Regions from separate parts of the Bradyrhizobium sp. NBAIM01 genome, predicted to be linked through region 3. Evidence: predicted binding sites of a transcription regulator. Region 3 holds the regulator's gene; each other region holds the start of a gene.
The links. Region 3 encodes PhoB, which activates phosphate uptake and scavenging genes when phosphate is short. Its sites were predicted from a motif close to TGTCATNNANCTGTCAT; they were not measured.
Positions count from the first base shown of each region.

Region 1 (2,200 bases), on a different contig from region 3:
AGGGCATCGGCACCGCGGTGAAGGCAAACTTGGCCTGCGCCTTGACGTTGCCGAAGAACGCGGACGAGGTCAGGTAGAGCGGACATTCGCCCGACGTGAAGCGGCCTTCGCCGGTGTTGGTGCGGCCGGCATAGTCGTAGGTCTTGTCCTTCTGGAGCTCGACCAGATTTTCGAGATGCTTGACCTGGAGCGGACCGTTGAAGGACAGCACGGTGTCGAAACCGTCGAGGCCGTTGGCCTTGCTGGCGAGCGGCACGTTGTGCCAGGCGGAGAGCTGCTCGAGATTGACCCAGGTGACCCAGGAGTTGGAGAAGCCGCAGGTGGCGTGGCCGGCCGCCTTCAGCTTCTTGGCGGCGTCGAACACTTCGGGCCAGGTCTTCGGCACCTCGACATTCGCTTTCTTCAGTGCGTCGAGGTTGACCCACATCACGGTCGAGGACGAGTTGAACGGGAAGGACAGCATCTCGCCCTTCGAGGTCGAGTAATAGCCGGTGATCGCAGGCAGATAGGCCTTCGGATCGAACTTCTCGCCGGTCTCGGCCATCAGCTTGTAGACCGGCTTCACGGCGCCGGTCGCTGCCATCATGGTGGCGGTGCCGACCTCGAACACCTGCATGATGTGCGGCGCGTTGCCGGCGCGGAACGCGGCGATGCCGGCGTTCATCGTGTCGGCGTAGTTGCCCTTGTAGGTCGGGATCACCTTGTAGTCGCTCTGCGTGGTGTTGAAGTCGTTGGCGAGCCTGACGATGACGTCGTTGTTGGCGCCGGTCATCGCGTGCCACCACTGGATTTCGGTCACGGCAAGCGCCGGCGACGCGCCGAGACCAATTGTGAGTGCGACGGCCGCCGCCGTGCCAAAATGTCGAAGAGCCATCAAGAACCTCCCTTGCCCGTCACTAAAGAAGCGCTTGCGCTAGCAGCGCCATATGACGTTCACATGACTGTGTAAGCGGGAGAAACGAAAGCAGCAAGCGCGGCCAAATGGGAAGTTGTCAAATAGGCCAAGACGGAGCCGTCAGCCAACTCCGTTCGCGCTGCACATGCGTGCGCGCGCCGCAGTGCGGCATTGAGATGAGGCACTATCGTGCCGCGGGCTCCGAACCTCTCCCACTTGCAAGCGGGAGAGGGAGCGCACCACCGTTGACGCTCGCCTTAGCTCAGCGTTTCCGCTCGGGACCGCAGACCGTGCCTTTTTCGACCATCGCGTCGATCTCGGCCTTGGAGTAGCCGAACTCGCCCAGCACCTCGGCCGCATGCTGGCTGAATTTCGGCGGCACGCGGCGCAGGCTCGGCTTGCTGCGGTCGAGCCGGATCGGCGAGGCAACGCCCTTGTACCAGTCCTTCTCGATAATATCGCCACGCGCGATCGTGTGCGGATTGGTCAACGCCTGGTCGATCTTCTGCACGGGACCTGCAGGCAGGCCGGCCGCGAGCAGGCGGTTGCACAGCGGCTCGGCCTCGTGCTGGCTGAACACGGCCGCAAGCTCGGCGCGCAGTGCCTCGCGATTGGCGATGCGGTCCTTGTTGCGGGCAAAGCGCGGATCGGTGCCGAGCTCGGGCTTGCCGATCTCCTTCGCCAGCTTGCGGAAGGTGCCGTCATTGCCGACGCCGATGAAGATGTTGTCGGTCTTGGTCGGGAAGATCGCGTAAGGCACGAGGTTCGGATGCTCGTTGCCGGTGAGACCAGGCGGCTTGCCATGCATGAAATAATTCGCGGTGTGCGGATGCATGATGGCAAGGCCGGTCTCGTACAGCGTCGTCTCCAGGAACTGGCCCTTGCCCGACCGCTGCCGCTCCGACAGCGCCATCAGGATGCCGATCGCCGCATAAAGTCCGGTGGTGATGTCGACCAAGGGCACGCCGATCCGCATCGGCCCGCTCTCGGGCGAGCCGGTCGCCGCGATCATGCCGGTCATGGCCTGGATGATGGCGTCATAGCCGGGATTGCCGCCGCGCGGGCCGTCGGCGCCGAAGCCGCAGATCCGGCAATGCACGAGGCGGGGATATTTCTTGCTGAGGACGTCGTTGCCGATGCCCCATTTCTCCAGCGTGCCCGGCTTGAAATTCTCGATCAGGACGTCGGCGGTCTCCAGCATCTTGAGCAGCACGATTCGGCCGCCCTCGGAGGCGAGGTCGAGGCCGATCGAGCGCTTGTTGCGGTTGATGCCGACGAAATAGGCCGCATCCTCCTCGTGGAACG
Region 1 covers NZ_JADYVU010000014.1:94,125-96,324, reverse strand. The annotation lists gene ugpB (sn-glycerol-3-phosphate ABC transporter substrate-binding protein UgpB) at 1-874, opposite strand, end outside; gene I6F31_RS30490 (CaiB/BaiF CoA-transferase family protein) at 1,158-2,200, opposite strand, start outside.
Region 1: the regulator PhoB is predicted to act here: its motif matches at 927-943, upstream of ugpB (sn-glycerol-3-phosphate ABC transporter substrate-binding protein UgpB).

Region 2 (2,200 bases), 770 kb from region 3:
ATCTCTGCGCGTCGCAGCGCCGCCGTCGAGGACTGACACTCCTCTGCAGCGCCTGCGACGGGTGATCCGTCGTCATCGATCAAGAAGGGCATTGCAACGTAATAGGTCACATCCGACATGGCGTTGCTCCAAGGTTGAAGATTATGCGGCGCTGCTCTTGCTCCGCATCTTGCTGCGCGAGATCTCCGGAATGCAGCCGGCTGAAATCGCCGCCTGCAATTCCTCCAGCTCGGCTTCCAGATATTCGTTGGCCATGATCAGCGCCTTGATGGTGCTGCGCAGATTGCCGTCGCACATCGCGATCGCCTGATCGCAGGCCTGTTCGTAATGGCTGTTGTCGAAAAGGGCGGTTGCCGACATCTGCGTTGTCCTCGTGTGTTGTCCTTGAGTGTTCTCTGAGGTGTTGGGGCGCCCGCGAATGTTCCTATTTTGTTCTTATTGAGTCAAGCGGATTCGGAAGCGGCGGGGCGCCGCGCAAGACCGGCTCACGGTCAGGCGATGATGTCGGGGGTGATCTGGTCTTCGATGAATGCGATGCGGTCGCGCAACAACAGCTTGCGCTTCTTCAGGCGCTGTAACCGCAACAGGTCGGGGGCGGGCGATTGATGCAATGCATCGATCGCCGCATCGAGATCTCGGTGTTCCTGCTGCAACCGGGTGAGCTCGGCTTCGAGCTCACGCTCATCTTCATTGGTCATGTCTGCGGTGGCCGAAAACCGATAGGCGTGAGATCCGGGCTGTGGATGCCCTGTGGAAATTATCGTCCTTGCGCCGCGTGATCGCAAGCGATCTGCGATCCCTCGTCCCCGATCTCCAGCAACATATTTCTGCAGGGAGCTGCGGCGGTGCGTCGGCGTATTGATATCATGGATTTTTCCGGCGTGGTTCCCTTAGTCACGCTTCGTTACATATGAACTTTCAAAAATGACGCTGCAACGACGGATACCCATCGACAGGACGAATCGGTGATGTAGACTTGGTTGTCCGGATCGAATCCTAAAGGTTCAACCCTACCGAGGAGGTTTCGAATGACAATTCAGGCACATCTCGTTGAATTGGAACGGAAGCACAAACTTCTCGAAAACGAATTGCACGAAGCTCTCGTGCACCTTTCAACAGACGACCTGCAAATTGTTGAGTTGAAGCGCCGGAAGTTGATGGTCAAGGACCAGATCGAGCGTCTGAAGCAATCTGGCGACACGCTCCACTAGTAACCCCCGTGACAGTGTAGAGTTGATCACGTCCTTCACGCAGGGATGAGAGCATCCGTGCTCATCCCTGCTGCAAGGTGTGTACCGTGCAACACGGTTGTGCGGCGCTCACTCTTGCTTGGACCCGTGGCTCTCGACGCGCACACCTATCCGCTTCTCGAAACACTGTCGATATCTGCGAGCTCGGCGACGTGATCGGCGATCGCGAGCGAGGACGTCAGTCCCGGCGATTCGATGCCGAACAGATTGATCAGGCCTGCAACGCCGTGATCGCGCGGGCCCTGCATCAAGAAATCCTGCGTGGCCACGGCCGGCGGCACGATCTTCGGGCGGATGCCCGAATAGCTCGGCATCAGCGCGCCGTCAGGCAGCGTCGGCCAGTATTTGCGGATCGCGGGATAGAAGCGCTCGGCGCGTGACGGATCGACCTCGTAGTCGATCGTCTCGATCCATTCGACGTCAGGCCCGAAGCGCGCCTGTCCTGCCATGTCCAGCGTCAAGTGCACCCCGAGGCCGCCGGGCTCCGGCACCGGATAGATCAGACGCGAGAACGGCGCCTTGGCGTTGCAGCTGAAGTAGTTTCCCTTGGCGAGATAGGCCGGCGGAATCCGGTCCAGCGGCATGCCGTCGATGTTGCGCGCCACATGCGTTGCCGACAGCCCCGCGGCGTTGACGAGGAGGTTGCATTGCAGCGTCATCGGTGCCTCGCCGCCGGCATCGATCTCGATGAGGCCGGCCGCCGCCTTGGCACGGATCAGCGGGGTGTGAAACGCGAAAGCTGCGCCGGCGTCCTCGGCTTCGCCGCGCAGCGAGAGCATGTAGGAATGGCTGTCGATGATGCCCGTCGACGGTGACAGCAGCGCGGCGTCGCAGGCGAGCGCCGGCTCCAGCGCGCGTGCGGCCTCGCCCGAGAGCAGCTGCATGTCGAGCACGCCGTTGGCCTCGGCATGCGCCTTGATCGATTGCAGCTTCTCGGTCTCCTTCGGGCT
Region 2 covers NZ_JADYVU010000002.1:51,644-53,843, reverse strand. The annotation lists gene I6F31_RS06590 (hypothetical protein) at 1-119, opposite strand, end outside; gene I6F31_RS06585 (hypothetical protein) at 142-360, opposite strand; gene I6F31_RS06580 (DUF465 domain-containing protein) at 492-698, opposite strand; gene I6F31_RS06575 (DUF465 domain-containing protein) at 1,029-1,211, shown strand; gene I6F31_RS06570 (NAD(P)/FAD-dependent oxidoreductase) at 1,358-2,200, opposite strand, start outside.
Region 2: the regulator PhoB is predicted to act here: its motif matches at 925-941, upstream of I6F31_RS06575 (DUF465 domain-containing protein).

Region 3 (2,200 bases):
GGGATTCTGACGGCACGGGTTTTTCAAGGCTAAAGCATTCGCTGCGAAGGCCCCAGGATGGCAGGCGCGCAGCGAGGGAAAGGGTGCAATGACGGTTTTGACCTGGTCCGATGATCGCGTCGAGCAGCTGAAGAAGCTCTGGGAGGCCGGACTTTCGGCCAGCCAGATCGCGGCGGAGCTCGGCAATGTGACCCGCAATGCCGTGATCGGCAAGGTGCACCGGCTCGGCCTGTCCGGCCGCGCCAAGAGCCCTTCATCGGCAGCGCCGCGGCCGCGCAAGGCACGGCCCGCGCAGCATATGATGCGGGTGACCCGCCCCGTCGCGCGCGGCAACACCGCGTTGGCGCAGGCCTTCGAGGTCGAGTTGGAAGCCGAGCCGGTTACCTACGACAACGTGGTGCCGATGAGCCAGCGGCTGTCGCTGCTGGAATTGAACGAGGCGACCTGCCACTGGCCGGTCGGCGATCCCTCGAGCCCGGATTTCTTCTTCTGCGGCGGCAAGGCGCTCTCCGGCCTGCCCTATTGTGCCCAGCATTCGCGCGTGGCCTATCAGCCCGCAGCGGATCGCCGTCGCGCAGCACCGAAACCGGGCACGCGGTGAGCTTGCGGAATTCCCTGATCGCCAAGCTTTGATCGCCAAGCTTGATCGCCAAGCTTGATCGCCAAGACTGCAGCCGTCACACGATGACGGCTCCCAATCGCTCGGTGTCATCCCCGCGAATGCGGGATCCATAACCGCGGGGCGCAATCGTTGCGCGAGATGGTCACTCCGAGTCTTCGCCAAACCACGTCCTGTGGCTAATCGCGAAGAGCGCAAGCGCTCGCGCTGAGATCCCGGGCTCACGCTGCGCGCGCCCCGGGATGACGGCCGAGATCGGCGCCGCAGTTCGCCAAACCAGCTGTCGCTGGCGCCTTACGTCTGCTCAGCCTTCGCGAAGCGATCGTCCAGCGCGTAGCCGGCGCCGCGGACGGTGCGGATCGGGTCCTGCTCGCGGCCAAGATTGAGCAGCTTGCGCAGGCGGCCGATATGGACGTCGACGGTGCGCTCGTCGATGTAGATGTCGCGGCCCCAGACGCTGTCGAGCAGCTGCTCGCGCGAGAACACGCGGCCGGGATGCTCCAGGAAGAACTCCAGCAGGCGATATTCGGTCGGACCGAGATCGATCGGCCGGCCCGAGCGCGCCACGCGGCGCTTGTCGCGGTCGAGCTCGATATCGCCATAGGCGAGCACGGTGGCGAGGCGCTCGGGACTCGCACGCCTGAGCAGGCCCTTCACGCGCGCAAGCAGCTCCGGCACCGAGAACGGCTTGACGATATAATCATCCGCGCCGGTCGCGAGCCCGCGCACCCGTTCGCTCTCCTCGCCGCGCGCGGTGAGCATGATGATCGGCAGCTGCTTGGTCTCGGGGCGGGTCCGAAGCCGCCGGCACAGCTCGATGCCTGACAGGCCCGGCAGCATCCAGTCGAGCACGATCAGATCGGGAATGTGCTCCTTGAGGCGGGTGTCGGCGTCATCGCCGCGCATCACCGTCTCGACGTCATAGCCGTCGCCTTCGAGGTTGTAGCGAAGAAGCTCGGTGAGAGCTTCCTCGTCCTCAACCACCATAATGCGTGCGCCCATGTGGTCGTAGCTCCTTAAGTCGTCAGGTGTTCGGCACCGTCGTGGCGAAGGTCGTCATGTCGCCCTTCGGCCGCTTGTCGGTGATCGCCTGGCCCTCGATCATGTAGAACACGGTCTCGGCGATGTTGGTGGCGTGGTCGCCGATCCGCTCGATGTTCTTGGCACAGAACATCAGGTGGATGCAGAACGAGATGTTGCGCGGATCCTCCATCATGTAGGTGAGGAGCTCGCGGAACAGCGAGGTGCAGATGGCGTCGACTTCTTCGTCGCCCTTCCACACCGCCATCGCCGCCGGCAGGTCGTGCGCGGCATAGGCGTCCAGCACCGACTTGACCTGCTGCTGCACGAGGTCGGTCATGTGCTCCAGGCCGCGGAACAGCTTGAGCGGATGGAAATCCGTCTCCAGCGCCGCGACGCGCTTGCCCATGTTCTTGGCGAGATCGCCGATGCGCTCGAGATCGGTCGCAACGCGCATCGCGCCGACGATCTCGCGCAGGTCGACGGCCATCGGCTGGCGGCGGGCGATGGTGAGCACGGCGCGCTCCTCGATGCGCTTCTGCAGCGCGTCGAGCTCGACGT
Region 3 covers NZ_JADYVU010000002.1:822,828-825,027, forward strand. The annotation lists gene I6F31_RS10270 (GcrA family cell cycle regulator) at 89-601, shown strand; gene phoB (phosphate regulon transcriptional regulator PhoB) at 914-1,621, opposite strand; gene phoU (phosphate signaling complex protein PhoU) at 1,644-2,200, opposite strand, start outside.

Region 4 (2,200 bases), on a different contig from region 3:
CGTGTCGGTAGCCGCAAGCAAGGAGCCCACGGTCTCGCGCGGCGAGGTCTGGATCTGCTCGATCGCGAAGTCGGTGCCGATCGCGATCACCCGCGGCGAGAACAAGGGACAGCAGGTCACCTATCACAACGTGGTGCGCAGCCTGCTCAAGGTCGGCGACTGGACCGGCCGTCCGGAGAGCTGGACGGTGCCGATCGAGAACCTCACGCGCGACGGCGTCGACGGCGCGGTGGTCTACGTCCAGGACGGCAGCCGCGAGCGACCGGGCCCGATGCTGGGTGCGGCCTACACGTCGCTGCATTGAAGCAGGCAGAACGTCTCAGCAATTGATGCTCGTCATTCCGGGGCGCGCCTCTTGGCGCGAACCCGGAATCCATTTCTCAGCTTGTGTGATGGTAAATGGATTCCGGGCTCGCGCTTCGCGCGCCCGGGAATGACGGCGGACCCGGAAACATCTCGGCACAAACAAAAAAGGACCAACTTGCGTTGGCCCTCCTTGTCGTGCGTACAGACCCGATCCTGTTCGACCCCGGGGGGCTGGGGGCTGAGGAATCCGGAACCGAAAGGACCGGGTCAACGCACGTCACCCTTTTCGCAGTGCAGGGCGGCAGGCGGTTGGCGGAAAAGCGGCGATACTATGATTCCTGCTAACGATCCCGTGACGGTTTGCCGCGACGGAGTTCCACTCTTGCGTGTGCCCTGATGCGGCGCCGATTCGATGGGTCGAGCCCCCTTGCGATGCGGAACGGTTGGCGCAATCATGCAATTGTCACGAACGCGGTTCCGGGGACGATCTTGGCGGACGCGGGTCATAGCCGTGCGATGAGGAGGCGCTTCCCATGAGTCTGACGTCGGAGGATGCCGATCCGAGCGAGCAGCGCGCGGCGGCGCGTCCTGCCGCGGCGCATGCGCAGCCGAACCGGGTGACGTTCAACCGGCTCGAGCTGCACCGGATTCTCAATCTCTACGGCCGCATGGTCGCCGACGGCGAATGGCGCGACTATGCCATCGACTTCCTGAAGGACCGCGCCGTGTTCTCGGTCTATCGCCGCGCCTCGGAAGTGCCGATCTATCGCATCGAGAAGGACCCGCGCCTGGCACGCAAGCAGGGCATGTACAGCGTGATCTCGGCGACCGGCCTGATCCTGCGTCGCGGCCACGAGCTCGAGCGGGTGCTGCTGGTGATCGATCGCAAATTGGCGGTGGTGTAGCGGTACGACCGGTGCCGTAGGATGGGTAGAGCTTCGTAGCCCGGATGGAGCGCAGCGCAATCCGGGGGCCGCTGCATCCGCGGACAGACCTATCCCGGATTTCGCTGCGCTCCATCCGGGCTACGGGACTGCCTACTTCCCCGGCACCGTGCTTGCGCCCTCGCCGAGGTCGCGCTGCATCATCACGGTGTCCAGCCAGCGGCCGAATTTCAGCCCGACACTGGGATGCGTGCCGATCATCTTGAAGCCGCACCTTGTGTGCACGCCGATCGACCCGGCATTGGCGGAATCGCCGATGACAGCGATCATCTGGCGAAAGCCGCGCGCTTCGCATTCGACGATCAGCCGTTCCAGCAGCATTGAGCCGACGCCGCGGCGGTGGAAGGACGGATCGAGATAGATCGAGTTCTCCACCGTGAAGCGATAGGCGGGCCGCGGCCGGTAGGCGCCGGCATAGGCATAGCCGGCCACGCGGCCGTCCAGCATGGCGACGAAATAGGGATAGCCGCCGTCGATCAGCGCGCGATAGCGGCGCGTCATTTCCGAGAGGTCGGGCGGCTCCAGCTCGAACGTCGCCGTGCCCTCGCGGACGGCCTGCTGGTAGATGGCGGTGACGGCGGGGAGGTCGGCCTCGGTGGTGGGCCTGATATCGGGTGCGGACATGGGGGAAGGATAGAGCGTTCCCTGAGGGGCCGGAAGAGGCTGCGCTGCCTCCACGCCCGTCATTGCGAGCGCAGCGAAGCAATCCAGAAATGCATCTGCGGAGGGGCTCTGGATTGCGTCGTCGCATCGGCGCAAAATTGCTGCGCAATTTTGTCGCGAGCTCCTCGCAATGACGGGGAGAGGCCGTACCCTCAAAACAAAAACCCCGGCCTTTCGGCCGGGGTTCGTGTCCGTTCTCTCGTCTCAGAGCTTACTCGCGCTGGCCGAGGAGCTGCAGCAGCAGCGTGAACAGGTTGATGAAGTTCAGGTACAGCGACAGTGCGCCG
Region 4 covers NZ_JADYVU010000026.1:13,415-15,614, forward strand. The annotation lists gene I6F31_RS35635 (DUF1223 domain-containing protein) at 1-304, shown strand, start outside; gene I6F31_RS35640 (DUF2794 domain-containing protein) at 840-1,211, shown strand; gene I6F31_RS35645 (GNAT family N-acetyltransferase) at 1,344-1,874, opposite strand; gene I6F31_RS35650 (Bax inhibitor-1/YccA family protein) at 2,125-2,200, opposite strand, start outside.
Region 4: the regulator PhoB is predicted to act here: its motif matches at 757-773, upstream of I6F31_RS35640 (DUF2794 domain-containing protein).